DNA from 4 places in the Kribbella sp. NPDC049227 genome. Region 1 is predicted to be linked to each of the others. Evidence: riboswitches for the same ligand, from Rfam matches in the RefSeq annotation. Region 1 holds a riboswitch; each other region holds the start of a gene.
The links. Region 1 has a riboswitch for cobalamin ahead of metE (5-methyltetrahydropteroyltriglutamate--homocysteine S-methyltransferase). Riboswitches for the same ligand answer to the same signal wherever they lie in the genome.
Positions count from the first base shown of each region.

Region 2: linked by a shared signal. The riboswitch ahead of cobN (cobaltochelatase subunit CobN) and the one ahead of metE (5-methyltetrahydropteroyltriglutamate--homocysteine S-methyltransferase) in region 1 are both predicted to bind cobalamin.
Region 3: linked by a shared signal. The riboswitch ahead of ACGFH6_RS16145 (putative cobaltochelatase) and the one ahead of metE (5-methyltetrahydropteroyltriglutamate--homocysteine S-methyltransferase) in region 1 are both predicted to bind cobalamin.
Region 4: linked by a shared signal. The riboswitch ahead of ACGFH6_RS43040 (ribonucleoside-diphosphate reductase subunit alpha) and the one ahead of metE (5-methyltetrahydropteroyltriglutamate--homocysteine S-methyltransferase) in region 1 are both predicted to bind cobalamin.

Region 1 is NZ_JBICST010000007.1:625,785-633,080, forward strand. Features, by position in the region: gene ACGFH6_RS32540 (VWA domain-containing protein) at 1-352, shown strand, start outside; gene metE (5-methyltetrahydropteroyltriglutamate--homocysteine S-methyltransferase) at 394-2,649, opposite strand; cobalamin riboswitch at 2,741-2,966, opposite strand; gene ppdK (pyruvate, phosphate dikinase) at 3,287-5,941, shown strand; gene ACGFH6_RS32555 (YciI family protein) at 6,243-6,521, shown strand; gene ACGFH6_RS32560 (hypothetical protein) at 6,518-7,296, opposite strand, start outside.
Region 2 is NZ_JBICST010000003.1:819,060-826,355, reverse strand. Features, by position in the region: gene cobN (cobaltochelatase subunit CobN) at 1-3,454, opposite strand, end outside; cobalamin riboswitch at 3,490-3,653, opposite strand; gene ACGFH6_RS16115 (DUF3500 domain-containing protein) at 3,720-4,688, opposite strand; gene ACGFH6_RS16110 (hypothetical protein) at 4,716-5,162, shown strand; gene ACGFH6_RS16105 (histidine phosphatase family protein) at 5,180-5,860, opposite strand; gene ACGFH6_RS16100 (cobalamin biosynthesis protein) at 5,851-6,795, opposite strand; gene ACGFH6_RS16095 (serine hydrolase) at 6,839-7,296, shown strand, end outside.
Region 3 is NZ_JBICST010000003.1:828,657-835,952, reverse strand. Features, by position in the region: gene bluB (5,6-dimethylbenzimidazole synthase) at 1-101, opposite strand, end outside; gene ACGFH6_RS16155 (cobyrinate a,c-diamide synthase) at 98-1,432, opposite strand; gene cobO (cob(I)yrinic acid a,c-diamide adenosyltransferase) at 1,521-2,135, opposite strand; gene ACGFH6_RS16145 (putative cobaltochelatase) at 2,135-4,168, opposite strand; cobalamin riboswitch at 4,236-4,389, opposite strand; gene ACGFH6_RS16140 (AAA family ATPase) at 4,553-7,296, shown strand, end outside.
Region 4 is NZ_JBICST010000012.1:119,282-126,577, forward strand. Features, by position in the region: gene ACGFH6_RS43025 (MFS transporter) at 1-193, shown strand, start outside; gene ACGFH6_RS43030 (isochorismatase family protein) at 204-782, shown strand; gene ACGFH6_RS43035 (ribonucleotide-diphosphate reductase subunit beta) at 840-1,928, opposite strand; gene ACGFH6_RS43040 (ribonucleoside-diphosphate reductase subunit alpha) at 1,889-4,702, opposite strand; cobalamin riboswitch at 4,835-4,991, opposite strand; gene ACGFH6_RS43045 (DinB family protein) at 5,063-5,644, opposite strand; gene ACGFH6_RS43050 (Fic family protein) at 5,704-6,978, opposite strand; gene ACGFH6_RS43055 (hypothetical protein) at 7,122-7,296, shown strand, end outside.

The DNA.
Region 1 (7,296 bases):
GCATCACGCCCTGCTGCTGGCCGGCCGTCATCTGCGTCGTCATCCGGACGCGCAGCCGGTGGTCCTGATGGTGACCGACGGCGAGCCGACCGCGCACCTCGAGCCGGACGGTACGGCGGAGTTCTCCTACCCGCCCGAGCCGGCCACGCTCCGCAAGACGATCTTCGAGGTGGACCGCCTGGCCAAACTCGGCGCGTCGCTCACGGTCTTCCGCCTGGGCGACGACCCCCGCCTCAACGCCTTCGTCGACCTCCTCGCCCGCCGCAGCGGCGGCCGAGTCCTCGCCCCCGACCCCGACGGCCTAGGCGCCGCCGTGGTAGGCGACTACCTCCGAACCCGCCGCAAACTCTGAACCGGTTGCCGTGGGCACCTATCAGGTGCCCACGGCAGGTTTCAGCTTCGGGCTGTCCGGGCGGCCTCGACGAGGTGTCGCAGGGCGGGCGCGACCTCGTCGTAGGTGCGGGTTTTCAGGCCGCAGTCGGGGTTGATCCAGAGGCGGGCGGCGGGGACTGTGGTGAGGGCGTGGGCGATCAGGTCCGAGAGTTCGTCGCGGGTGGGTACGCGGGGCGAATGGATGTCGTACACGCCTGGCCCGACGCCGCGGCGGAACCCGGAGGCGGCCAGGTCGCCGAGGATCTCCATGCGTGACCGCGCGGCCTCGATCGTGGTCACGTCGGCGTCCAGTCCGTCGATCCCGGCGATCACCGCACCGAACTCCGAGTAGCACAGATGCGTGTGGATCTGGATCTCGGCGGACGCGCCGCCGGTGGCCAGCCGGAACGCACCGACCGACCAGTCCAGGTACGCCTTCTGCTCCGCCGATCGCAATGGCAGCAACTCGCGCAGCGCGGGTTCGTCCACCTGCACGATCCTGATCCCGGCCGACGCCAGGTCGGCCACCTCGTCCCGCAGGGCCAGCGCGACCTGATCGGCAGTGATGGCGGCGGGCTGGTCGTCGCGGACGAAGGACCAGGCCAGGATCGTCACCGGCCCAGTCAGCATCCCCTTCACCGGCCGCTCGGTCAGCGACTGCGCGTACGACGCCCAGCGCACGGTCATCGGCTCGGGTCGTGACACGTCGCCGTACAGGATCGGCGGCCGGACGCACCGGCTGCCGTACGACTGCACCCAGCCGTGCTTGGTGGAAGCGAAGCCGTCCAGCTGTTCGGCGAAGTACTGCACCATGTCGTTGCGCTCGGGCTCGCCGTGCACGAGCACGTCCAGTCCGAGTTCTTCCTGCAGGCTGATCACCCGCGCGATCTCGGCCCGCATCCGCTCGTCGTACGTCGCCTGGTCGATCCGGCCGGACCGCAGCTCGGTGCGGGTTCGCCGGAGGTCCGCGGTCTGCGGGAACGAGCCGATCGTGGTGGTCGCGAGATCCGGCAACCCGATCGACTCCTGCGCGGTCCGGCGTTCGTCGTACGGCGCTCGCTGCCGATCCTCGGGCCGGATCGCGGCGACCCGGTCGCGGACCGCCTGCTCACGAGCGAGGCCGGATTCCTTCAGCGGGCCGCGGGACGGACTGTCGAGGTTCACCAGTACGCCGGGCTCGTCCTCGCTGAGCGCACGGCCGAGCCGGACTACCTCGTCGACTTTCTGCCGCGCGAACGCGAGTCGCGCCCGCACCTGCGGATCAAGCTCGTCCTCCGCATCCACGTCGTACGGCAGGTGGAGCAGCGAGCACGAGGTGGAAACCGCGAGCCGGCCGACGGAGCCGAGCAGCTGCACGCAGGTCGACAACGCTTCACCCAGGGGAGTGCGCCAGACGTTCCGGCCGTCGACCACCCCGGCGAAAACGGTCTTCCGTTGGAGGGCAGGCAGGACGGCCAGTCGGTCGACCAGTCCAGGAGTGGACACGAGGTCGACCGCCAGCCCTTCGACCGCGGTGGACGCGAGCACCGGCAGGGCAGCACCGGGATCTCCGAAGTACGTCGCGACCAGGAGACGCGGGCGTTCGGTGAGCTTCGCCAACCGGTCGTACGCGCGACGAAGAGCGTCGAGCTCAGCCGGTGTGCGGTCCTGGACCAAGGCCGGCTCGTCCAGCTGCACCCAGTCAGCTCCCGCGGCATCGAGCCTGCCGAGCAGTTCGGCGTACGCCTCCAGAAGACGGTCGAGCAGGCTGAGTGGTTCGAAGCCCGGAGTTGTGGATTTCGAGAGCAGCAGGAAGGTCAGTGGTCCGATCAGGACCGGGCGGGTTTCCACGCCGGCTTCTCGCGCGGCCGCCAGGTCCTCCAGTGGCTTGGCCGGGTCGAGCCGGAACACCGTGTCGTCGGTGAGCTCGGGGACCAAATAGTGGTAGTTGGTGTCGAACCATTTGGTCAGCTCCAGCGGCGCGACCTCGGCGTGGCCACGCGCCATCGCGAAGTACGTGTCGAGTCCGGAGCGATCGAGGGCGCGGAAGCGCTCGGGAATGATCCCGAACAGCTGCACATGGTCGAGCATCTGGTCGTAGTACGAGAAGGTGTTGCCGGGGAGAACGTCGAGTCCGCGGCCGGCCAGGTCGCGCCAGGTGGCGGCGCGCAGTTGGTGGGCGGTCGCCTCGAGTTCGGCCGCGTCGCTGTCGCCGGACCAGTACTTCTCGACGGCCTTCTTGAGTTCGCGGTCCGGGCCGATGCGCGGATAGCCCAGCACTGTCTTGATGGTGTTCACGTCTCTCTCCTCGCGAGCGTGCCAGGGATCGGCGGGGTCGCGGAGACGCCGGACGGGTCCTCCCACGAGACCACCGATCCACCGCGCACCGGGTGGTGCGCGGACCGGCGGCAGGTCTTCGGACTCACGGGCAGTCCGGTCGGTCCGACCGGTCGGCCTACTGGCCGTCGCTTCCCGGACGCGGGCGTCCAGTGCTGTCTGACGGCTGTCGTTCCCGTTCACCGCTGCGGGGCAGTCCCGGATTCACACCGGGTTCCCTCTTGCCTCGCCTCGTCGTCGACCACCCGACCAGGCGAACCGTCGGCAGTGCCGAGCGTACCCCGCGGGCACCGCGACGCGCCGGACGGCGAGACGAACACCACTCGCGCGATGCCCGCCGTCGACGCGACGAAACCCCGGGAGCGATTCGCCGGAAGGTTTCGTTGGTGGACGTGCCGATTGTCTTGCGTTGTCAACGGGGGAAGGGTTTTCCGGCCTTCGACCTGTGGGCAGAGTCACGTCGGCATCGTGAGACCAGTGTTCAACTGGACTGGTTTTTGGGCTTACTCTGAGAGCAACGCCCCCGCCACTGGAGTCGATGGGCCAGCGGGCCACCTCACCGCGCTCAGAAGCACCGCCCGAACCTCAGGGAGTGATCGTGCCGAAACTCGTCTACGACTTCGCCGAAGGCAACAAGGACATGAAGGAGCTGCTCGGCGGGAAGGGGGCGAACCTGGCCGAGATGACCAACCTCGGCCTGCCGGTGCCACCCGGATTCACCATCAGCGCCGAGGCCTGCCGGGCGTACCTGGCCACCGGCTCGGTGCCACCGGAGTTGGCCGACGAGATCGACCACCACGTCGACGTACTGCAGCAGAAGATGGGCAAGAAGCTCGGCCAGGCCGACGATCCGCTGCTCGTCTCGGTCCGGTCCGGCGCCGCCGTGTCGATGCCCGGGATGATGGAGACCGTTCTGAACGTCGGCCTGAACGACGACTCGGTGAACGGGCTCGCGCATCACTCCGGCAACCCGCGGTTCGCCTGGGACGCGTACCGCCGGCTGATCCAGATGTTCGGCAAGACCGTGCTCGGCATGGACGGCGACGTGTTCGAGGACGCGATCGAGGCGGCCAAACAAGCCAAGGGCACCCGCAACGACCTCGACCTGGACGCGGACGACCTGAAGCGCCTGGTCGAGACGTTCAAGCAGGCCGTCCACGAGCACACCGGCCGCGAGTTCCCGCAGGATCCGCGGACCCAGATGGACCTGGCGATCGAGGCCGTCTTCGGCTCGTGGAACTCCGAGCGCGCGATCCTCTACCGCCGGCAGGAGCGGATCCCGACCGATCTCGGTACGGCGGTCAACATCTGTTCGATGGTGTTCGGCAACCTCGGCATGGACTCCGGCACCGGCGTTGCGTTCACCCGCGACCCGTCGAGCGGTCAGCCCGGTGTGTACGGCGACTACCTGCAGAACGCGCAGGGCGAGGACGTGGTGGCCGGCATCCGCAACACCGTCCCGCTGGCGGACCTGGAGCAGATCGACAAGACGTCGTACGACGATCTGATGGCGATCATGGCCAAGCTCGAGGGGCACTACCGCGACCTGTGCGACATCGAGTTCACCGTCGAGCGCGGCAAGTTGTGGATGCTGCAGACGCGGGTCGGCAAGCGGACCGCGGCGGCCGCGTTCCGGATCGCGACCAGCCTGATCGACGAGGGCGTGATCGACACCGACGAGGCGCTGAAGCGCGTGAAGGGTGCGCAGCTCGCGCAACTGATGTTCCCGCGGTTCGACGCGGATGCGGACACCGACCTCATCACCAAGGCGATCGGTGCGTCGCCGGGTGCGGCGTCCGGCACGATCGTGTTCACCTCGGCCGCCGCGGTCGAGGCCGCGGACCGCGGCGAGAAGGTGATCCTGGTCCGGCGCGAGACGAACCCGGACGACCTGCACGGGATGATCGCGGCGCAGGGCATCCTGACCAGCCGCGGCGGCAAGACCTCGCACGCGGCCGTGGTCGCCCGCGGCATGGGCAAGACCTGTGTCTGCGGCGCCGAGGAACTCGACGTGAACGTTGCCCAGGGCACCATCAAGGTGAACGGCACGGTGATCGAGGCCGGCGAGACGATCTCCATCGACGGGACCACCGGCGAGGTGTTCCGCGGCGAGGTTCCGGTGGTCGCGTCCCCGGTGGTGCAGTACTTCGAGGGTTCGCTGGCTCCCGAGTCGGGCGACGAGCTCGTGGCCGCGGTGCACCGGTTGATCACGCATGCGGACGAGGTACGGCGGCTCGGCGTACGGACCAATGCGGACACCGCGGACGACGCGGCCCGGGCGCGGCGGTTCGGGGCCGAGGGGATCGGGCTGTGCCGGACCGAGCACATGTTCCTGGGCGAGCGGCGCGAGGCCGTCGAGCGCCTGATCCTGGCCGACAACGACGGTGATCGCGATGCGGCGCTGGCCGAGCTCGAGCCGTTGCAGCGCGGCGACTTCCTGGAGTTGCTGGCCGCGATGGACGGGCAGCCGGTGACGATCCGGCTGATCGACCCGCCGCTGCACGAGTTCCTGCCGTCGATGGAGGATCTGGCGGTCAAGGTCGCGCTGGCCCGCGAGCGCGGTGAGGACCCGGGTCACGATGCCGCGCTGCTGACGGCGGTCGAGCGGCTGCACGAGGAGAACCCGATGCTCGGCCTGCGGGGTGTGCGGCTGGGTCTGGTCATCCCCGGGCTGTTCGCGATGCAGGTCCGGGCGATCGCGTCCGCGGCCATCGAGCTGAAGCAGCAGGGCAAGGACCCGCAGCCGGAGATCATGATCCCGCTGGTCGGCGCGGTCCAGGAGCTGCACCTGGCCCGGGACGAGGTGGAACGGGTGATCGACGAGCTGGGCGTCGAGTGGGACATCCCGATCGGGACAATGATCGAGCTGCCGCGCGCGGCGGTGATCGCGGACCAGATCGCCGAGGCGGCCGACTTCTTCTCGTTCGGCACCAACGACCTGACCCAGACCACCTGGGGGTTCAGCCGCGACGACGTCGAGGGCGCCTTCTTCTCCCGCTACCTGGAGAAGGGCATCTTCGCGGTGTCGCCGTTCGAGTCGATCGACCGGGAAGGTGTCGGTGCGCTGGTCCGTACCGGCGTCGACCGCGGCCGCGCCACCAAGCCGGATCTCAAGCTCGGCATCTGTGGTGAGCACGGCGGCGACCCCGACAGCATCCACTTCTTCCACGAAGCCGGCCTCGACTACGTCTCCTGCTCACCGTTCCGCATCCCGGTGGCCCGTCTCGAAGCCGGTCGCGCGACCCTGGACTGACTCCGTCGCCGCCCGGTTGTGGGGCTTGACAGCCGGGCGGCGTGACGGACGGTGCGGGTGTTCGGCGCATCGCTGGCCGTGATCGGACATTCCGTCACGAAGCGTCACGGGCCTGAACTGTCCGCAGCAATTCTCTTTACCAAACCCTTGCGTAGCGGCGGTCCGAGTGGTGAAAATGTCCGGGCGGGAAGGGAGATCACTCGTCGACTTTCGGGTCTGACCTGAACCAGCCGCTGTGGCGGCTCGTGACTCCCTTTCCGCACCAAATCCCTTGCAGAGCAGGCCAGGTAGGGTTTCTGCCATGGCCCAATATGTCGTGCAGCTGCGCTTCGATCCTGCCCAGACCGACCGCCGGATGGAGGTCCGTCCGGCCCATCGCGAGTACCTCACCGAGCTGAAGGCGGCCGGCAAGCTCGTCGCCGCCGGACCCTTCGCCGACCAGACCGGCGCGTTGCTCGTGTACGACGTCGCCGACGAGACCGAGCTCCGCGAGATCCTCGCCAAGGACCCCTACACCCCGGCGAACGAGTACGAGATCGCCACCCTCGCGGAGTGGCAGCCGCTGTTCCCGCTGAGCTAGAGCTCCGCGCCTTCGAGGTCCAGGTGGTCGACGTACGCCCACAGCCAGACCAGCGGCGCGAGCACCAGCTCGGGCTCGCCGTCCTCGTCGGCCACGAACACCATTGACGCCTCGCCGTTGGAGATGTCCTCGATCACCGCGTCGCAGACCTCGATCGCGGCCTCGAACGGCAGCAGCCGGGGCCCGTTCTCCCAGCGCGGCTGGGGGAGCGGGAGCACCGGTGCCTCGTCGGTGCCGTCGAGCTCCACCGAGACCTTCTGCAGCTCTTCGTACAGGTCGTAGGTGATCAGCCCGGCGAGCGGACGCCCGTCGAGACCGATCAGGTACGGATCGTCGGAGCCTTCGCGGAAGTTGTCCCGCAGGTCCGGGAACGCCGCCTTGAGGTCGGTCGCCTCCAGGTACGGCGCCTCGTCCAGCTCCTCGTCCTCGACCTGGGTCAACCCGCTGCGCATCTCGTCGAACTGGTGCAGCAGCGTGTTCAGCTCGTCGTACGCACCGCCGCCGGGAGCCTTCTGCGCCCGTGCCTCCAGGTCGCGCAGGTGCTCGAGCAGGTCGTCCTCGAAGTGCAGCTCGTACCGCGGCAGGCCGGGCTCGCGGCCGGCGTTGATCTGGGCGACCAGTTGCGTCGACACCGGACCGAGCCGCTCGGCCAGGACCTCCAGTGGCGTGGTCGGCTTCTCCTCGTCGTCGTGCGCGCAGGAGTCGTCGTCGACCTTGCCGCCCTCGAGCGCGAGCAGCACCTGGAACGCCGGGAACGCGACCAGCGCCGCGGTGG
Region 2 (7,296 bases), on a different contig from region 1:
CGAAGAGGTAGTCCACGGTCGCGGCCATCTCGAAGGCGCCCTTGTACCCGTGCCGCCGCATCGCCGTCATCCACCGCGGGTTCACCACCCGGGCCCGGAAGACGCGCTTGGTCTCCTCCTCCAGGGTCCGCGTCTTCACCTGCGCCGGTACGGCGGAGTCTCCGACGTACGCCTTGGGGTTGGCCCCGGTGAGGTGACGGACCATGGCGATCATGCCGCCGTGGTACTGGAAGTAGTCGTCGGAGTCCATGATGTCGTGCTCGCGAGTGTCCGCGTTCTTCGCCGCCACCTGGATTCGGGCGTAGGCGCGTTCCATCGAACCGCGGGCCTCGGCGCCGTCGAGGCCCTTGCCGTACGCGTACCCGCCCCAGACCGCGTACACCTCGGCAAGCTCGGCGTCGGTCCGCCAGTTCCGCGCGTCCACGAGCGGCAGCAGGCCGGCGCCGTACGAGCCCGGCTTGGAGCCGAACACCCGGGCGGTCGACGACCGTACGTCGTTGCCGGCCGCAACGTCGGCGTCCACGTGTGCGCGGAGGTAGTTGTCCGAAGCCCCTTCCTCCAGAGCGGCGACTGTGCGCACCGCCTCGTCCAGGAGCGTGACCACGTGCGGGAACGCGTCCCGGAAGAACCCGGAGATCCGGATCGTCACGTCGACCCGCGGCCGGCCGAGCTCCTCCAGGCTGACCACCTCGAAGCCGGTGACCCGCCGTGACGCGTCGTCCCAGACCGGGCGGCAGCCGAGCAGCCACAACACCTCGGCGAGATCGTCGCCCTGGGTCCGCATGGCCGACGTACCCCAGACCGTCAGGCCGACCGACCGCGGCCACTCCCCCGTCTCGGCCTTGTGCCGGGCCAGCAGCGAGTCGGCCAGCGCGACCCCGACGTCCCAGGCGTTGCGGCTCGGGATCGCCTTCGGGTCGACAGCGTAGAAATTGCGGCCGGTCGGCAACACGTTGACCAGACCGCGGGTCGGCGAGCCGGACGGACCTGCCTCGACGAAGCGGCCGTCCAGGGCGCGCAGTACGTTCGTCAGTTCGTCACCGGTGCGTGCGAGCCGCGGCACGACCTCCTCGGCGGCAAAGGTGAGCGACGCCTCGACCTGTTCCGACGACCGCCCGAGCACCTCGATCACGACGACCGGGACCTTCGCGGCCTCCCAGCTCAGCGTCTCCATCCCGACGACGAGCTTGCGCGCGACGGCTTCCAGCAGGTCGACACCGTCGGCGCCACTCACCGCCGGCAGATCCGCGAGCGTCGCCAGCTCGGCAAGCTCCGGCACGGCCCGGCCGGGATCGGCGAGCATGGCCGCCTCGTCGACTCCGAACGTCTCCCCCAGCGCGGTGCGCAGACCGGGAATCGAGTACGACCCGCCCCAGAGCTGCCGCGCACGCAGTACGGCGAGCACCAGGTTGACCCGTGCCTCGCCGGCCGGTGCACCACCGAGGATGTGCAAACCGTCGCGGATCTGGACGTCCTTGATCTCGCACAGGTAGCCGTCGAGGTGCAGGACGAACTCGTCGAAGTCGTCGTCCTCGGGCCGCTCGGACGTATGCAGGTCGTGATGCAGTTGCGCGGCCTGGATCAGGGTCCAGATCTGCGCACGCAGCGTCGGCACCTTGTCCGGGTCCAGAGCCGAAACGGTCGCATACTCGTCGAGCAGATACTCCAGCTTCGCCATGTCGCCGTACGTCTCGGCCCGCGCCATCGGCGGGACCAGGTGGTCGACGACGGTCGCGTGCGCGCGCCGCTTCGCCTGCGTCCCCTCACCGGGGTCGTTGACGATGAACGGGTAGACCATCGGCAGATTCCCGAGGACGGCGTCCGGCGCGCAGCCGGCCGCCATCCCGATCCCCTTGCCCGGCAGCCATTCGAGCGTGCCGTGCTTGCCCAGGTGGACGACCGCGTGCGCACCGAAGCCGCCGTCCGACGGCGCGGCCTCCAGCCAGCGGTACGCCGCCAGGTAGTGATGCGACGGCGCCATGTCCGGGTCGTGGTAGATCGCGACAGGGTTCTCCCCGAAGCCGCGCGGCGGCTGGATCATCAGTACGACGTTCCCGAAGCGCAGCGCCGCCAAGGCGATCGCGGGCTCGTCTCCGGACGTGTCGACGTACAGCTCACCGGGCGCCTCACCCCACGCCCCGGTCATTGCCTCGCGCAACGACTCCGGGACGCGACCGAACCACTGCTGGTAGACCGACCGCGGGATCTTCGCGACGGCGTTGGCCAACTGCTCGTCGGTGAGCCAGTCGACGTCGTGACCGCCCGCCGCGATCAGCCGGTGAATCAGCCCGTCGCCTTCCAACTCGTTCACGTCGAGATCGCCCAGGTCGTACCCGGCCGCCTGGAGCTGACCGAGCAGGACGACCGCCGAGGCCGGAGTGTCCAGGCCGACCGCGTTCCCGATCCGGGCGTGCTTGGTCGGGTACGACGACAGCACCAGCGCGAGTCGCTTGTCGCGGTTCGGCACGTGGCGGAGCCGTGCATGCGCGACCGCGATCCCGGCCACCCGGGTACACCGCTCCGGGTCCGGCGCGTAGCGGGCCAGACCGTCGGAGTCGTACGCCTTGAAGGAGAACGGGATCGTGATCAGTCGCCCGTCGAACTCGGGGATCGCCACCTGGGTCGCGGCGTCCATCGGACTGATCGCGGCGTCGCTGGCCAGCCACTGCTCGCGGGTCGAGGTCAGCGCGAGGCCTTGGATCAGCGGGATGTCGAGGGACGCGAGCGCTCCGGCGTCCCAGGCATCGTCCGAGCCGCCCGCGCTCGCGTTGGCCGCGACGGACCCGCCGGCAGCGAGGAGAGTCGTGACGAGGACGTCGCACTTCCGCAGCAGGTCGAACAGTCCGGCGTTCTCATCGCTGGTCGGGTCGAGTCCGCGGAGCGACCCGCAGTACACGGGCAGCGGCTGCGCGCCGGCGGCCTCGACCGCACTTGCCAGCGCATCGACGAAGGCCGTGTTCCCGGAGATCTCGTGTGCTCGGTAGTAGACGATCCCGACCACCGGCCGCTCATCCTCGACGAACGTCCCGCGGACGCCGTACGCCGGGAGTGTGCGGGGCGGGTCGAACGCGTCGCCCGTCAGCAGGAGCGTGTCGCTCAGGAAGCCGGCCAGGTTGCGCAGATTCTCGGAGCCGCCTTCGCGCAGGTAGGCCAGCGCCTCTGTCACCGCGCCCGCAGGTACGGTCGACAACGACATCAGCTCGGCGTCTGGCGCGGCCTCGCCACTGATCACGACCGCCGGCCTGCCGGAGGCGAGCACCGCGTCGAGGCCGTCCTCCCAGGCCCGGCGACCGCCGAGCAACCGGACCACGACGATCTCGGCCGCGTCCAGCAACGGGGTCAGGTCGGCGAGGTCGAGCCGGGCGGGGTTCGCGACCTTCCACCCGGCGTCCGCCTCGGCGGCGGCGAGCAGATCGGTGTCGGCGGTGGAGAGCAGCAGGAGGTTCGCGGGCATGCGCGACCGGTCCTTCCTCGGGGTGTCCACGCCCCGTCCGGAGGTGCGACAGCGGCAGTTCCTGACTCCCCTACGCCTGACTACGGCGCCGGGTCACAGTGGCGGGACCGTCCCGGACTCACACCGGGTTCCTACCCATGCCATCGCTTGACGGGCGCGACTCTATCCGACGACCCGAACCGCCACACCATCACAATCGCCCCGACGGTGCCTGCGTGAGGGAGGCGGCACCGGGACGGCGGCGGTTGTGATGGCCTGGCGGTCCTCAGCGGTGCAGGGCGTAGTGGGCGGCGAGGAGGTCGGTGCCCCAGTCGTTGCGGAGGTCTCGCCAGACGGAGTGGATGTGGTTGGCGTCGTCCTGGGTGTTGTCGTACTCGGCCAGGAACGTCGGGCCGGCGATCGAGTAGTAGTGGCGGTGGCCGATGCCTGGTTCGGTCGCGCCGGCCCAGGCGAAGCTGAGGCGCTCGATGCCCTGGTCGGTGATGTCCTGCCAGGTCTGCAACCCGATCGGTCCGGCGGCCCTTCCGACGTACTGGCCGATGAGGAGGCTGAACAACTGCCGTTGTTCCGCGGTCATGTCGCCGTACGCGAGGCCCTGGTGGAGAAGCTTGGCGTCGGCGACCGGGTCGTGCCGGGTCAGGATGTCGTCGGGTGCCTCCGGTGAGACGACGGCGACCTCACGCTGGGCCGGCTCGAGCGCGTGCAGGAGCTGGAAGCCGAGGTCCTGCTCGGCGGCGAGGAAACGCCGGCCGGCCTGCGGCCCGGACCGGACCTCGGCCGGGTTCGACCCGAGGAACTGCGGGGTGAACGAGATCGCCCCGTCCACGAGCGTGACGTGCAAGGCCAGGTGGTGACCGTTCAGCCGCCAGGCCCACGGCTCCGTCCCGGCGGGATCACCCAGGACGCGGAGGTAGTACCGGTCGGCGACGACGGATCCCTCCCACTCCCGCGACGGCGGGAGCTCCGGGATCCCGCGCACGATGATCTCCGCGTCCCACACCGCCCAGACGTCGGCCACACCGCGCTCGCTGCACCCGATCGCGACGAGCCGCTCCACCAACTGCTGCTGGGCCGGAGTCAGCTCCGTCAGCGGAAGCCCCGGTACCGCACCCGGCAGGTAGGTCCACTGCTTGTGGTCCGGGGTGTCGAACGCCGCCTTGATCTTGTCCAGCTGCGCCGGCGACAGGCTCGCCAACAGTTCGAGAACCGCTTCCCGGGTCTGCTCCACAACCATGCCGATGCTCCCGTTCCGTCGACCAGAATGCCTCGCCCAGCCTACGACGACCACCTCGCCCCGGTCGCGACACGTGCGGACCCGACGCCGTCGTACGCTGCGCTGGTGTCTGGACCGTCAGGGGCTCGCGGCGTGGTCTCTGTCGTGGTGGGCTCCCTGAGCAGGCCTGGCGTGATGCTGGCCGTCTACCTGGTCTTCCTGTTCGTTCTGTACCTCGTCACTGCGGACCCTTACAAGGCGATCACCCTTCCGTTCGCAGCCGTCATCGGCCCGCCGGGCTTCGCAGTTGTGCGGTGGGCGTGGACCAAGCGCATCCGCCCCTGGTGGATCCTTCGTCGGCGCGGTGAGAGTCCGGAGCACCCCGGGCCGGCGAGTCGGGCGTTCGCCCTCGGTTTCGCACTCCTGCTGATGGTGGCCGGGGTGGCGGCGATGCTGCTCGCGGCGTTGTTCATCCTCGCCGCCGTGCGCGGGTGAACCTGTCGGCTGCCGCCTTACAGCCAGGCCGATCGCTCTCGCTCGGACGGCTCGTACGTCGTCCACTGTTCGAACGGCCGGTCCAGCTTGTACCGGAAATCCGGCTGCCGCAGCAGGACGCGCGTTTCGGCGTTGTCCGGGTTCCGCAGCGTCTCGAAGAACTTGACCGACCAGTGGAACCAGCGCATGCAGAACAGCCGCATGGTCAGCCCGTGCGACACCAGCAACACGTTCCGCGGCGCGTCCGGGGACTCGAAGTCGCGGTGCATCGTCTCCAGGAACGTCGACACCCGGTCGTACACGTCGGACCCCGACTCACCGTGGGTGAACCGGTAGAAGAAGTGCCCGAACCGGTCCCGGAGCACCTCCTGCCGCTCGATGTCCGCGGTGTCCTGGTAGTTGGCCCAGTCCTGCTCCCGCAGCCGTGGCTCCTCCCGGGGCTCACCGATCAGGTCGTCCAGCCCGAGTGAATCCAGCGTCTGCAAGGCCCGCACGTACGGCGAGACGTACACGCGGGCCGGCTCGTTCTCGAACAGCTCCCGCAGGTACTTGCCCGCCTTGGCCGACTGCTCGTGCCCGTGCGGCGTGAGCGGGATCGCGTGGTCGGGTACTCGCTCGAAGATCGACTTGTCCAGGTTCGCCTCGGACTCACCGTGCCGGATCAGTGCGATCCGCAGCGGGCGGTGACTCAACCCCATCGTGTTCCCTTCCGGCCGGCGACGGCCAGGATCGCGGCGACCCCAGCGGCGACCCCAGCCGCAACCACACCGACGCGCCTGGCCAGCGCCGCGGTACGGCGTACGTCCGCAACCGCCGGTGTAGGCCCGTCGCCCAGTGTGCCTCGGTCCTCCTGGTACGACCCGTAACTGTTCGTGCCGCCCAGGGTCAGATCCAGCGCACCGGCGAACGCGGCCTCGACCGGCCCGGCGTTCGGGCTCGGGTGCTTCCGCGCATCCCGCTGCCAGACCTGGATGGTCTGCCCGGGCCGGCCGGCGGCGAGTCCGGTGAGCACGGCGCACACGCGAGCAGGCAGCAGGTTGAGTACGTCGTCCAGCCGCGCCGACGCCCAGCCGAAGTTGAGGTACTTCGCGGACTTGTAGCCCACCATCGCGTCCAGAGTGTTGGCGGCGCGGTAGCCGAGCAGCCCCGGTACGCCGAGCACCCCGCCCCAGAGCAGCGGAGCGACGCACGCGTCGGAGGTGTTCTCGGCGATCGACTCCACGGTCGCGCGGGCGAGTTCGTCGGCTTCCAGACTGGTCGCGTCTCGCGCACACAGGTGGCTGAGCCGGTCGCGGGCCGCCGGGATGTCCTTCTCCTCGAGCAGCCCGGCCATCACCTCGGCCTCGCGCTCCAGACTTCGGGCGCCGAGCACGGTCCACGTCGTGGCCGCGGTGACGAGCGTGTGGACGATCGGACGATTCCGGGTCAGCCGCTCGACCACGGCTCCGGCGGCTGCCGTCGTACCGACCAGGGCGACCGTGTACGCCGTACCGGCCGCGCGGGAATCGGCGTACCAGCGGGACTCCACCCGGGACGCCGCCTGCCCGAAGCCGGCCACCGGGTGGAAGCGGCGGGGATCACCGAGAACACGGTCGGCCGCGAAGCCGAGGAGGAGACCGATTGCCCTGGACACCCTTCGCAGTCTGCCAGGGCAGTGGTGTGGTTGGGTGATCGGCATGGGAATCGCGGAACTGCTCCGGGACGTCGACGGGAGCGGCGCCTTCGGGGTTTGGCTGGGGCGGCTGGACGGCGTACCGGTGTTCGAGCATCTGGCGGAGCGGACGCACTACTCCGCGAGCACGATGAAACTCCCGGTGGCGATGGCGATGATGCGCAAGGTAGACGCGGGTGAGCTGGCGCTCGACCAGCCGGTGACCGTGCACAACGACTTCGCGTCCGCGGCCGGCGGGCGGTTCGGCGTGAACCCGGACGAGGACGAGGCGCCGGCGACCTGGACGAAGCTGGGTGAGCAGGTGCCGCTCGGGTGGCTCGCGACGGAGATGATCACCCGGTCCAGCAACCTCGCGACGGACCTCGTGCTGGAGCAGGTCGGGATCGACGCCGCCCACACGGTGCTCGCGGAGTACGGCCCCGGCGACAGCGCGATCCGGCGCGGGATCGACGACGGGCCGGG
Region 3 (7,296 bases), on a different contig from region 1:
ACCGTGCCTCCGCCGGCCTCCTGTAGTGCGTCGTGCACGAGGTCGCGGAGTTCGCGGTACGGCGTACCGGAGCGGAGGCCGATGCCGACGACGAGGTTCACTTCTCGAGCCCCGCATGCACACGTGCTTCCGCGACGAAGCGGGCCGGGACGTCCGGGCTCGCCGTCCAGTGCAGATGCAGGTACGACGCGTGCACCCGCGGCAAGGCGATGCCCTCCACGCCAGCGGGCAGGTGCCACGCGGGATCCACCTGGGCGTCCAACTCGATCGCCGTCCGGTGGAACTCGTGACCGCGGACCCGGCGACCCTCGTCGAAGAACGCACTCGTGGTGGCAGCGATCGCGGTCCGATAGCCGAGGGTCAGGCGGTCGGTCATCCGAGCGGTCGCAGGTAGCACACCCGTCATCGGATGGCCGTCCAGCTCGCGACAGAGATAGAGCAGCCCGGCGCACTCGGCGATGACCGGCAGCCCTGCCGCGATCTCGGTCGCCACCTGCCGACGGAGTACGTCGTTGGCCGACAGCGCTTCAGCGTGCAACTCCGGGAAGCCACCACCCAGGTACAGCGCCGAGGTTGCTTCAGGCAACGGATCCGTCAGCGGGTCGAAGGCAACAACATCGGCGCCTGCGGCAACCAGCAGCTCAGCGGTCTCGGTGTAGCGGAACGAGAACACGGGGCCACCGGCAACCGCCACCACCGGCCGACCTTCACCCGCCTGAGTCACCTCCGCGGTCGGGTCCCACGCCTCGACGTCGAGATCTGGTGCGGCCTGGGCAGCGGCGACGAACGCCTCCAGGTCGACGCCCTGGCGGACCAGTTCGGCGGCAGCCTCAACCGCCGCCGAGGCTTGCTCCCGCTGCTCGTCGGCCGGGACCAGACCGAGGTGACGGCTGGGCACGGTGAGGCGGGTGTCGCGCCGAAGCACACCGAGCACCGGTACGCCGGTCGGCGCCACTCCGGCTCGGACCTCGGCCTCGTGCCGGTCCGAACCGACCTTGTTCAGGATGACGCCGACGATCCGGATCTCGGTGTCGAAGGCAACGAATCCCTGGACGACGGCACCGACGCTACGGCCCGCCGCCGACGCATCGACGACCAGCACGACAGGTGCCTTGAGCAACTTCGAGACGTGGGCGGTGGACGAGAACCCGTCGGTCCCGAGGGCGCCGTCGTACAGCCCCATCACGCCTTCGACAACAGCGAGGTCTGCGCCGGCAGCACCGTGTGCGAACAGCGGGCCGACGCGCTCCTCGCCGGACAGCATCGGATCGAGGTTCCGCCCGGGACGACCAGTGGCGACCGCGTGGAACCCAGGATCGATGTAGTCCGGCCCCACCTTGAACCCGGCGACCGTATGCCCGGCCCGCCGCAGCGCTGCCATTAACCCAACTGCGACCGTGGTCTTCCCGGCCCCCGAAGCCGGCGCCGCCACCACAACCCGCGGAATCACAGCGTCACCCCCACTCCCACACAGGGCTGCCGCTCCGCGCGCGCAGTCAGTTTCGCTGCGCTGGCGGGCGTTACCACTCGATGCCTTTCTGGCCCTTCTGGCCTGTGTCCATCGGGTGCTTGACCTTGGTCATCTCGGTGACCAGGTCGGCCGCGTCCAGCAGGCGCTGGTCCGCGTTGCGTCCGGTGATCACGACGTACTGGTGACCGGGCCGGTTCGTCAGCGTCTGCACGACCTCGTCGACGTCGACCCAGCCCCACTTCATCGGGTACGTGAACTCGTCCAGGACGTACAGGTCGTGTGTCTGCGCGGCGATCCGGCGCTGGATCTCGCGCCAGCCCTCGAGCGCGTCGGCGGCGTGGTCCTCCTCGGTGCCGGCCTTCCGCGACCAGCTCCAGCCCTCGCCCATCTTGTGCCACTCGACCGGCCCGCCCTGACCGGTCGCCGTGTGCAACTCACCGAGCGCCTTGAACGCGCTCTCCTCGCCGACCTTCCACTTCGCGCTCTTGACGAACTGGAACACGCCGATGTTCCAGCCCTGGTTCCAGCCGCGCAGAGCCATCCCGAAGGCGGCTGTCGACTTTCCCTTCATCTCACCGGTGTGCACCATCAGCAGCGGCCGGTTCCGGCGCTGGCGGGTGGTCAGTCCGTCGTCTGGAACGACGGCCGGTTGCCCCTTCGGCATCAGGCCGCCCTCCGGTCCGTCACCGTGCGGATGAGGTTGCCAGCGGCAACTTCACCGAGGTCGAGGTACTCGGCGCCTAGGTCGGCCGCGAGCTCCCCGGCCAGCCCGAGCCGGACGCCGCGACGCGGCTCGCAATCGACGACCACCGTGGCGATCCCGTGCTGGGCGAGCCAGCCGGCCGCCTGACGCGCGCGGGCGAACGCGTTGTCTCCGTGGGTGGCTCGGCCGTCGGTGACGAGCACGAGCAGTGGGCGTCGACGGGGGTCGCGGATCGCGGCGATCCGGAGTACCTCGGCGGCTTGCAGCAGGCCCTCGGCGAGCGGCGTACGTCCGCCCGTCGGCAGCGATTCAAGCCGGCGTACGGCGGTCTCGACGCTGCCGGTGGGCGGCAGGGCGACCGTCGCGGCGGCACCGGCGAACGTGACGAGTCCGACGGTGTCACGGCGCTGGTACGCGTCCAGCAGCAGCGAGACGATCGCGGTCTTCACCTCACCCATCCGCTTCTTCGTCCCCATCGAGCCGGACGCGTCCACGCAGAACAGCACGAGGTTGCCCTCACGCCCTTCTCGAACGGCGAGCCGCACATCGGACGGCCGTACGGCGAGACCCGGGCCGGTACGGCCGCGCGCATGCTGATGCGGAGCCGCGGATCGAATGGTCGCCAGGAGATGTGGGCGGCCTGCCTCACGTCCTGCGCGTGAACGGTCACCCACGACGCGCCCGACCTCGGTGATCGCCCGGGACCGCCGACCGGCGACGCCCGTCCCGGCGGCCTGCACACTGAGCAACCGCGCCTTGTAGGGCTCCGAGCTGCCGACTACCTCACCAGCCGGCGCCGGCCCAGGCCGGCCACTCGCCTCGCCGTCTTCCGGCCCATCCGGGTCGGCTCCGGCCAGGTCTGGGGTGGAGTGGGCAGGGTCCGCGTCGCCCGGGCTGCCGTCGTCCGCGGGATCCGCTCCCCCGCCCGGACCACCTGGACCGTCCGGATCGTCGTCCGGGTCCTCCGGTGGCGGAGTGCTGTTGTTGATCGCCTCTTCCAGCTGGTCCTCGTCAAGACCTGGAGCGTCGAACGGATTGCGGCGACGCCGGTGCGGCAACGCAAGCTTGGCGGCCGCGCGCACATCGTCCACCTCGACCACAGTGCGCCCGGACCAGGCAGCGTGGGCAACCGCCGTACGCGCGGTGACCAGGTCGGCCCGCATCCCGTCGACGTCGAACGACGCGCAGATCTCCGCGATCTGACGCAAGGCGGAGTCGGTGAGAATCACCTCGGTCAGCAGGTCGCGGGCCTTGACGATGCGCTCGGCGAGCTCGCGCTGCGGGCCGTCGTACCGAGCAATGAAGGCATCCGGATCCGCCTCGTACGCGAGCCGCGCGCGCATCACCTCGACCCGAACCGCAGGATCCCGGCTGGCAACGACGTCCACCGTCAGCCCGAACCGGTCCAGCAGCTGCGGCCGCAGCTCACCCTCTTCCGGGTTCATCGTCCCGACCAGCACGAACCGCGCCGGGTGCGTCACCGACACCCCGTCCCGCTCGACCGTCGCGCGTCCCATCGCCGCGGCATCGAGCAGTACGTCGACCAGATGGTCGTGCAGCAGATTGACCTCGTCGACGTACAGCAGACCGCGATGCGCCGCCGCGAGCAGCCCAGGCTCGTACGCCGTGACGCCCTCGGCCAACGCCTTCTCCAGATGCAGCGAACCAAGCACCCGGTCCTCGGTCGCACCCACCGGAAGCTCGACCAGCCGGGCCGGCCGAGTCTGCGCACCGGCCACATGCGGACCGTCCGGACAGGCCGAGTCCGGATGCTCGGGATCGCAGGAGAAGCGGCACCCGGGTACGACGTCCACCGGCGGAAGGATCTCGGTGAGCGCCCGGACCGCGGTCGACTTCGCCGTACCCTTCTCGCCCCGGATCAGCACCCCACCGATCGCCGGCGAGATCGCGGCCAGGATCAGGGCGAGCTGAAGATCGTCCATCCCGACCACGGCGGTGAACGGAAAACCGGAGGAGGGTGACGCAGACCGCACGGCGGGGAGTCCCTTCGTCGAGCGGGTGTCCACGCCCGCTACGGCTGGTACGCCGCACCACGGAGACCGCAGCCCGACGGACGGAGGTGGATGTCCTGGCTTCCGGGATTCATCCCGGTCACAGTGGCGGGACCGCCCCGGACTCCCGGCCGAAGCCGGTCACCGGTGTTCCTCCACAACCGTCCGCCCGATCATGACACACCCCGCCCTGTCCTCAGCGATGAGGTTCACAATCACCTGGCGCGCAGCGTTTCACAGGTACGTGTCGTAGCCGAAGGCGCCGCCGGCACCGCGAAAGTTGCGGTCGAACGCTTGATCACCCCCCGCCCGACCAGTACGTCGAGGTCTCCCGTCAGCGCGCCCGAGGGTGTTCACTGAGTACGCATGGGGGGTCCGCGGCCCGATCGTCGATTCGCCGGACGTGCTGCTGAACAAGAGTTCCTCGGCGATGCACTGTCGCGCGCCATCACCGGCGTACCGCACGCGATCGTCATCCATGGCGAGGCCGGCATCGGCAAGACCCGGTTGGCTCATGAGGTCTGCGGGGACTCGCATCTGAACGTGCTGTGGGGATCGTGTGTGCACTTCGGTGGTGCGTCCGTCCCGTTCGCCCCGATCACCGGCGCCTTACGGGATTGGCTCGGCCGCGCGGATGACGACGAGAAGGCCGAGACCCTCGCCGGCACCGACGGGCTGAACGCCTTGCTGCCCTCGCTGGGAGTCAGCGCGGGCGTCGACACCACCAGACTGCCGATGCTCGTCGACCTCGTGCTCAATCGGATCGCCGTACGGCGTCCGACGGTGGTGGTCGTGGACGATCTGCAATGGGCCGACGTCGCATCGCTGGACGTGCTGTCCTATCTGATCGCCGGGTTCCGGTCGCAGCCGCTCGTACTCCTGGCCACCTGCAGGACGGAGGAACGCGGCGAGGGGCATCCCCTCCACTCCTGGCTGGCCGACATGCGGCGGATGCCGTTCTTCGACGAGATCCGGCTGGATCCGCTGGACCTCGACGCCACCAGCAGCCAGATCGAAGGTCTCCTCGGCCGGGCGCCCGACGTCGAACTCGCGTCCGGCGTACTGGCACGGTCGGACGGCAACCCCTACCTCGTCGAACTGATGGTCACCGGCCTGTCCGGCACCGAGAGCACCTTGCCCCCAACGGTTCCCGCCGTACTCCGCGACGCGTTACTCGCGACCTGGCACGGCCTGTCGGACCAGACCCGCCTGCTCACCAGAATCCTCGCCGTCGGCGGCCGCCCGACCTCCGCCGCCGTACTGACGCAGGTCGCAGCCGGCCACGGCCTGTCCGCGACCGCGATCACCCCCTGCCTGGCCGAGGCCCAGGACCGCGGCGTAGTGCAAACCGAGACCACCGGAACCTCCTGGTTCCGCCACCCACTACTGGCCGAGGTCCTGTACGACGGCCTGCCACCGACGCAGGCGGCCGAGTTCCATGCCGACTATGTCCGCGTTCTGGAATCACAACCCGGTGACGCCGCGGCAGCCGACCTGGCCGTCCACAACGAGAGAGCCGGGAACATCGACGCGACGTACCACTGGTCGCTGATCGCCGCCGACCAGGCGGCGCGGCTGCGGGCGCCGACGGAGGAGGTGATCCAGCTCCGCCGAGCCTGCGCCCTGTGGGCGGCGGTGTCGCCGGCAGTCCGCGGCGGAAGGGACGAGAGGATCGGCTTGCTGCGGCGGACGAGCACGATCTGTCTGCGAGCAAGTCTGCCGGAGGTGGCCGTCACGCTCCTCACGCAGGCCTTGGGCCAAGTGGACAAGGAGCGCGAGCCGCTGCTGGCGTGCGATCTGCTGGTCGCACGGGCCAACGCGCACTGGAACTCGACCTCGCCGGGAATGGCAGATCTGACGGACATCCTCGAAGCGATCGAGCTGACGACGGACTTTCCCGCGAGCGCGGAGCGCGCCGTCGCGTTCGCCGAGCTGTCCGAGAACGAGACGCTGCACGGTCGCCCGGACGATGTGTTGCACGCGGAGGAAGCCGTCCGGATCGGGTACGCATCAGGCTCGCGGCGGGCCCTCGGACGAGCCTTCGCCGCCCGTGCCGCGGTGACGGACAGCGCCGCGCCCCTCGATTCGCTCGCCGACGCGGAACTGGCGGAACAACTGGCGAAGTCGTCGGGCGATGTCGACACCGCCGTGGGTGTCGCGATCTTCCGCTTCAACGCTCTCCATGCGCTCGGCCGGCGACCCGAGGCAGCCGACGTGACCCGCGCGGCCTATGTCGACGCTGTCTCTACCGGTGCCGGCGTCTGGGCCTGCTTCCTCGCCTTCGAGGCCGCCGGGGAGTTGATCGACCTCGGCCGCTGGGACGAGTGCCGGGCGTTGCTGCGCTCGGCGTTGGCGGCACGGGCCACCGGGATCCCTGGAGCCGGCGTGAGGTTGGCCGCGAGCCTGCTGGCTGTGAGGTCTGGCCGGGTCACGGAAGCCCGGCAGCATTTCGATCGCGCGCTGGAACTGATCTCCGACGACTTCAACCCCCTCCGTCCGGACATCACTGCCGCCGGCCTCGAGCTGATGACCGCGGAAGGCAAGCCCGCGGACGCCGTGGCCTGGGCACGCCCCCGCCTGACAGCCGAGGATCAAGAGCCAGACCCCTGGGACGACGAGGCCCTTCCGGCTTTCGCGTTTGCGGCTGCGGAGGCCGCCCGCTCTGCTCGGGACATCGGCGATCCCGCCGGAGTGGCAGCGGCGGTGGAGGCGGTCGGCAGCGCTGTCGACAGCTGGCCGTCCAAACCTTTTGCCGACGGCATGGGTGGGTCCGACGTGCAGGCGATGAATCAGGCGCTGCTCGCGGCCGAGATGGGGCGGTGCCAGGACACGCCGGATCAGTCCGAGCGTTGGCAACGGGCCGTGGAGACCTGCGGTGTCGTGGGAAATCGGTGGGATCAGGCGGTCGCCCAATGGCGGTGCGCCGAGGCTGAGCTGATCAGCGGGCGGAGCTCGCCGGAGGCACGAGACCTCCTGCGTCAGGCTCACCAGTGCGCGGTCGAGCTCGGCGCCAGGCCCTTGCAGGACGAGATCGAAGCACTGGCGCGGCGCTCGAAAGTCGACCTGAGCTCGCCAGTCCCGGTCGCCGTCGAGCCGGCAGTCGACGACCC
Region 4 (7,296 bases), on a different contig from region 1:
TCTGCTGCGCACCTTCATGTACCTCGGTGCGCTGATCGCCGCCGCGGCCAACGCCCACTTCTTCCAGCACGGCGCGACCACCACCGGTCTGCACGAGTTGGCGCTGTTCCTGCTCGTCATCGCCGGCCTGCTCGTGCTGGTGACCCTCCTCGACCGGTCCCTCGCCCGGATCGGCCGCCCACAACCCAACTGAGAGGTCCGTCGTGCCCGTCACCACTCTTGATCCGAACACCGCCCTCGTCGTCATCGACCTGCAGAACGGCATCACCGCCATCCCCGGTGCGCCGTACCCGACCGCCGACGTCATCACCCGGACCGCGGAGCTCGCCGACGCCTTCCGCAAGCGCGGCCTCCCGGTGTTCCTGGTCCGGGCGAGCTTCCGCGCGGACGGTGCGGACCGGATGCCAGGCCGGACCGAGCAGGCGACCCGCGCGACCGGTACGCCGCCCGCCGACGCCGACCAGATCGTCTCGCAGCTTGCCGGTCACCCCGAGGACACCGTGGTGACCAAGCGGAACTGGGGCGCGTTCCACGGCACAGACCTCGACGTCCATCTCCGCCGCCGCGGCGTCACCCAGATCGTCCTCACCGGCGTAGCCACCAGCTTCGGCGTCGAGTCGACCGCCCGCGCCGCCCACGAGCACGGCTACCACGTCACCCTCGCCACCGACGCGATGACGGACCTCAGCCCCGACTCCCACACCCACGCCACCACCTACATCTTCCCCCGCCTCGGCGAAACCGGCACCACCGCCGACATCCTGGCCAAGCTCCCTGCGTAGACCGCGGGCAGGACACGCGGGCCGGGCAGCCGCTGGGCTGCCCGGCTCGCGTCGCACTCAGTCCCAGCTCAGTCCGGTTGACGACTGGTACTCGATGACGCGGGTTTCGAAGAAGTTCTTTTCCTTCTTCAGGTCCATGACTTCTGACATCCAGCCGAAGGGGTTGCGGGTCTCGCCGAAGAGGGGCGCGAGGCCGATCTGCTCGGCGCGGCGGTCGGTGATGAAGTGCATGTACTGCTCGCAGAGCTCCGCGGTCAGGCCGAGCATGCCGTTCGGCATCGTCGCGCGGCCGTAGGCGACCTCCAGCTCACACGCTTCGGTGAGCATCTGCCGCACCTCGGCCTGGAACCGGGCCGTCCACAGGTGTGGGTTCTCCTGCTTGATCTGGTTGATGCAGTCGATGCCGAAGTTCAGGTGGATCGACTCGTCGCGCAGGATGTACTGGTACTGCTCGGCGATGCCGACCATCTTGTTCCGCCGGCCCAGCGACAGGATCTGCGCGAATCCTGTGTAGAACCACATCCCCTCGAACACCACGTAGAACGCGATCAGGTCGCGCAGGAACGCGGTGTCGCTCTCCGGCGTCCCGGTCCGGAAGTCCGGGTCCTCCAGGTGCTGGGTGTACTTCAGCGCCCACGCGTCCTTGTCCGAGATGGACGGCACCTCGCGGTACATGTTGAACAGCTCGCCCTCGTCCAGGCCGAGCGACGTACAGATGTACTGGAAGGTGTGCGTGTGCACGGCCTCCTCGAACGCCTGGCGCAGCAGGTACTGCCGGCACTCGGGGTTGGTCAGCTGCCGGTAGACGGCCAGGACGATGTTGTTCGCGACCAGAGACTCCGCCGTAGCGAAGAAGCCGAGGTTGCGCTTCAGCATCATCCGCTCGTCCTCGGTCAGGCCGTCGCGCGACTTCCAGAGCGAGATGTCGGCCTGCATGGACACCTCGGTCGGCATCCAGTGGTTGTTGCAGGCGGCAAGGTACTTCTCCCAGGCCCACCGGTACTTCAGCGGCAGCAACTGGTTCACGTCCGCCCGCGCGTTGATCATCGCCTTGTCGGCGACCTCGACCCGGGACGCCCCGACGGCGATCTCTCCCAATCCGGTCGTCACTGGCACGCCTCGCAGTCCGGGTCGTCGATGGCGCACACGGCGCCGGTGGGCTCGGGAAGCGCAACGGGTACGGCGTTCAGCCGGCCGTCCGTCCCTTGGAGCGTGGACTTCTCCACATGGGTGGCTGACTGGGAACGCAGGTAATAGGTCGTCTTGAGTCCATACCGCCAAGTCGACCTGTAGAGCTCGTCCAGCGCCCGGCCCGACGGCGCGGCCATGTAGAGATTCAGTGACTGCGACTGGTCGATCCACTTCTGCCGCCGCGACGCCGCCTTGACCAGCCACATCGGGTCGATCTCGAAGGCCGTCGCATACAGCTCGCGCAGGTCGGCCGGGATCCGCTCGATCCCCGCCAGGATGCCGTCGTGGTACTTGAGGTCGGACACCATCACCTGATCCCACAGCCCGCGCGCCTTCAGGTCGGCCACGAGGAACGGGTTCGCCACGGTGAACTCACCCGACATGTTCGACTTCACGAACAGGTTGCTGTACGTCGGCTCGATCGACTGGCTCACCCCGCAGATGTTGGAGATCGTCGCGGTCGGCGCGATCGCCATCACGTTCGAGTTGCGCATGCCGTCGCGCAGCACCTTCTGCCGGAGCGCGTCCCAGTCGAGTTGCTTGCTCTGGTCAACGATCAGGTCGCCGTCCCGCGCCGTCCTGAGCAGCTCGAGCGAGTCGATCGGCAGGATGCCCTGGCTCCACAGCGATCCGTCGTACGACGAGTAGCGGCCGCGCTCGGCGGCGAGATCACTGGACGCCTCGATCGCGTGGTAGCTGATCTGCTCCATCGAGCTGTCGGCGAAGGCCACGGCGGCGTCGGAGGAGTAGGGGATCCGCAGCGCGAACAGTGCGTCGGCGAAGCCCATCAGACCGAGGCCGACCGGGCGATGCCGCTGGTTGGCCCGCTCCGACTCCGCGGTGGTGTAGAAGTTCACGTCGATGACGTTGTCGAGCATCCGGACCGCGGTCTTCACCGTCTCGCGGAGCAGGTCGGCGTCCAGCCCGTCCTCGGTCAGGTGCGCGACCAGGTTGACCGAACCGAGGTTGCAGACCGCGGTCTCGTCGACGGTCGTGTTCAGGGTGATCTCGGTGCACAGGTTCGACGAGTGGACGACGCCGTCGTGCTGCTGCGGCGAGCGGAGGTTGCAGGCGTCCTTGAAGGTGATCCACGGATGCCCGGTCTCGAACAGCACGGTCAGCATGCGCCGCCACAGGTCGACCGCCTTGACCCGCTTGAAGACCTTGATCTCGCCCCGGTCGGCCGCCGCCTCGTACTGCGCGTACGCCGCGGCGAACTCAGGCCCGTACAGATCGTGCAGGTCGGGCACCTCGTTGGGAGAGAACAGCGTCCAGTCGCCGCCGGCCTCGACCCGTTGCAGGAACAGGTCCGGCACCCAGTTCGCCGTGTTCATGTCGTGCGTACGCCGGCGCTCGTCGCCGGTGTTCTTCCGCAGGTCGAGGAACTCCTCGATGTCGACGTGCCAGGTCTCGAGATACGCACACACCGCGCCCTTTCTCTTTCCACCCTGATTCACAGCTACCGCGGTGTCGTTGGCGATCTTCAGGAACGGTACGACGCCCTGCGATTCGCCGTTGGTCCCGCGGATCCTGGCGCCGATCCCGCGCACCGGGGTCCAGTCGTTGCCGAGGCCACCGGAGTACTTGGCCAGCATCGCGTTGTTGCGGATGCCGTGGAAGATGCCGGCCAGGTCGTCCTCGACCGTGGTCAGGAAGCAGGACGACAGCTGCGGCCGGGTGGTGCCGGAGTTGAACAGTGTCGGTGTGGACGACATGAACCGGAACGAGCTGAGCAACTCGTAGAACTGCAGCGCCCGTGCCTCGCGGTCGTCCTCGCGCAGCGCCATCCCCATCGCGACCCGCAGGAAGAATGCCTGCGGCAACTCGAACCGGACCTTGTCGATGTGCAGCAGGTAGCGGTCGTAGAGGGTCTGCAGGGCGAGGAAGGTGAAGTCCAGGTCGCGCTCGGGACGGATCGCAGCGGCGAGCCGGTCCAGGTCGAAGCTCGCCAGCTCCGGGTCGAGCTGCCCGGCTTCGATGCCGAGCTGGATGTAGCGAGGGAAGTAGTGGGCGTACGCGTCGGTCATGTCGGCCTGGCTGGCCTGCCGCGGCTCGCCGTGGACGCGTCCGAGCGCCTCGCGACGGATCTGGTCGAGCAGCAGCCGGGATGCGGCGAAGCTGTACTGCGGCTCGGTCTCGACATACGACCTGGCGGCCATCACCAGCGCGAGCTCGACCTCGTGCTGCGCGATGCCGTCGTAGCAGGAGCCGAGGGTCTCGTCGAGGATCAGCTCGGGGTCGACCGCGTCGAGACCCGTGGCCGCCTCCGCGACGATCACGCGCAGGCGGTCGACGTCGAGCGGCGCCGCGCTGCCGTCGGCCGCGCGGACGGTGAGCGCGGGCTTGTCGGTGATGCCGGACGGGTCGGCCGGGGTGCGGGCCTTGGTGCGCTCCTCGCGGTAGAGGACGTACGCACGGGCGACCTGGTGCTCGCCGGCGCGCATCAGCGCCAGCTCGACCTGGTCCTGGATGTCCTCGACCTGCACGCTGCGGCGGGCGTCACCGCGGCTCGTCAGGGCCTCGACGACCCGGCCGGTCAGGTCGGTCACCAGGTCACGGACCCGGTGGGTGGTGCCCGCCTCGGCGCCCTCGACGGCGAGGAACGCCTTGGTCATGGCGACCGAGATCTTGGTCTGGTCGAAACCGGTGTGGCCGCCGTCGCGGCGTACGACGGTCAGCTGGATCGACTGGTCGGCTGTCGCCGCCCGGGATGAGGAAGCAATCGTCACAGGTGTTGTCTCCAAACGAGTTCGGAGGACCGGAGCCACGCGGAGGGGCGCACGACGGGGCCGGCAGCACCGGCCGGGAACACTGCCGCCACGCCCTGCGACCCACCCGCGAGGTCTCGGACCGCGTGCACCGGCGGTGCACGCGCCGGTGGCAGGTATCAGGACTCGCGGAAGGCTTCCGCTCACCGTTGCGGGGCAGCTCCGGACTCGCACCGGATTCCCCTGTTGCCTCGGCGTGGCCCACATCTCGCAGTACCGGCCACTCCGAACCACCAGCAGTAGTGATGCTAAGTGGCGACCCCTAGATCTTGTGGTAGCGCCACGCCGCGTGTCGCACATCTTGTGGTCCTCGCCCGCAACTCACGCAGCGACCGCGTAGAGATCCTGGAGCGTCATGATCTCCGAGCCATGGTGGATCAACTCCCGATTCAGCCGCAGTACGACGTGACCGAACGGCTCGCCCGCGTCCAGTTCGGTCGCCTGGCTCAGGCCGATCGTCATCACCTGCTCCTCGTCGAGAGCGGCGATCGCGTCCTGCCAGGCCTCGACCCAATGTGTCAGCCACGCCACCGCATCCCGCGCGTTCCCGTGCAGGGTGATGTCCGCACGTCCCTGCTGGCTCGTGCCGAACGTCCACTCCCAGCGCTCGAAGAATGTCTCGGTGAGATGGGCGATCAGCCAGGCGATCGTGCGTGGCCCGCGATGGTCCGGCTCGTCGGGCCACTGCGCGACCCACTCGCCGGACCCGAGTGATCGGAACCGTCCGGTGTAGTGCCGGCGCACGACGGTCAGCGCCTCGCTGCTAGGTCGCCAGAAGTACTGGTCGTCGGTCAACTGCGCGAGCCGGCCGGACAGCACCATCCAGCTGAAGCCGAGCTGGCCCCGGACCATGGCCATCGCCGATGGCCGGTGCAGGATGTCCCAGTCGAACGGCTCTGGCATCATCTCTCCCTGTACGATCGAACATATGTTCGAATTCTTGCTCGCTCGGGAGACGAAAGTCAATGTGCGTGGCGTGTTGGTGCTGGCCTCGATGGGACCGGTCTGCTAGGTGGCTCGATCCGGGTGTCCGCGGCCGGGCTGGCGAAGCGGCGTTCGAGCAGGGTGAACGCGTCGATCAGTTCGGGCGCCTCGTAGACGCGGTTGCGTCGGCCGTCGGTGATCTCACGCAGGATGCCGGCCTCGACGAGCCTCGCCAGACCCTGGTTGGTCGCCTGCTGGGAGCGGTCGACAAGCTGCGCCGCCGCCGCGAGCGTGAGCACCGGCGCGGCGGGCAGTGCCTCGATGAGCAGGTCGGCTGCCGAGCCGCCGCGGACGGGCGCGGCTCGCTCGCGCCATGCGGACTTCAGTTCGGCCGCCGTCTGCTCGAAGCGAGCGGCCTCCGCCGTCGCGTGGCTGCAGGCCATCGCGAACATCCGCAGCCACGGATTCGCCGCCGACCGAGCCTTCGCAGTGGTCGAGCGACCGACATGCCGGAACGCCGTCAGTGTTTCGACGTACTGCATCGCGTGGGTGGCGAGCGACAGCGACACCGGCGGCACGGTTCGCGTGATGAGTCCATCGGCCCGCAGGATCAGGTGAATCAGCGCCCGCCCGGTCCGGCCGTTGCCATCGGCAAATGGATGGATGGTCTCGAACTGCGCGTGCGCGATCGCGGTCTTCGCCAGCACCGGCAGCCGGGACTCCCGGACGAAGGTCATCAGATCCGCCAGCAGGTCGGGCACCAGGTGCGCCGGCGGCGGGACGTAGTACGCCTCGGCGGGGGAGCGGCCGCCGATCCAGTTCTGCAGGAAGCGGACCTCGCCGCCGAACTCGGGTGTGGGGGACTGGGCCATCAAGCGCCGGTGCGCCTCGAGCAGGTGGTCGACCTCGAGTTTGTCGCCGGCCTGGACGGACTCGGTCGCCCAGGTCATCGCGTCGACCGCGCCGAGCACCTCCTCGGCGGTGACGTCGCGCTGCCGGTCCCGCAGTACGTCGGCCTTGAGCAGGCGGCGCGCGCCGACCACCAGCCCTTCGATCTGCGACGACCCGACAGCCTCTGCCCTCAGCAGCAGGCGGGCCAGGGCTTCGCTGTTGGTCAGGACGGCGGCCGTCGCGTCCAGGCGGGCCAGATCGCCGGCGGCGTCCTCCAAGGCCGCGAGGACGTCGTCGCTCAGGTCGAACTCGCGCCCGACCAACGGGTCCGGGAAGTACAGCTCGTACGACCCGCCCAACCGCTCGGCCCGGGTGAACCCGTCCGGATGCCCAGGCCACCGATGCAACTCCACCCGTGCCATACCTCTTATTCAAGCTTATTTCACAACCTTGAACAAGGGGATGCTGCGATCAAGCAGGCGCCGTTCACCCGCTCGCCACCAGAACGCGTCACAATCAGTCCTCCGCCCGGCGTCGCAGGGCGACTACCGAAGGGGCCCCGGCGATGACGGAGACCGAGCCGCAGGACGAGCATTCCGGTCTGCTGCACTCTCTCGGCAAACACCTGCCGCACCACCAGCACCATCCGAAGACCGACGACGTGATCGAGTCGGAGGAGGCGGTCGGCTTCGACCTTGACACCGACTCGGCGCTGCCGCACCCGCATCACCCGGCCGGCA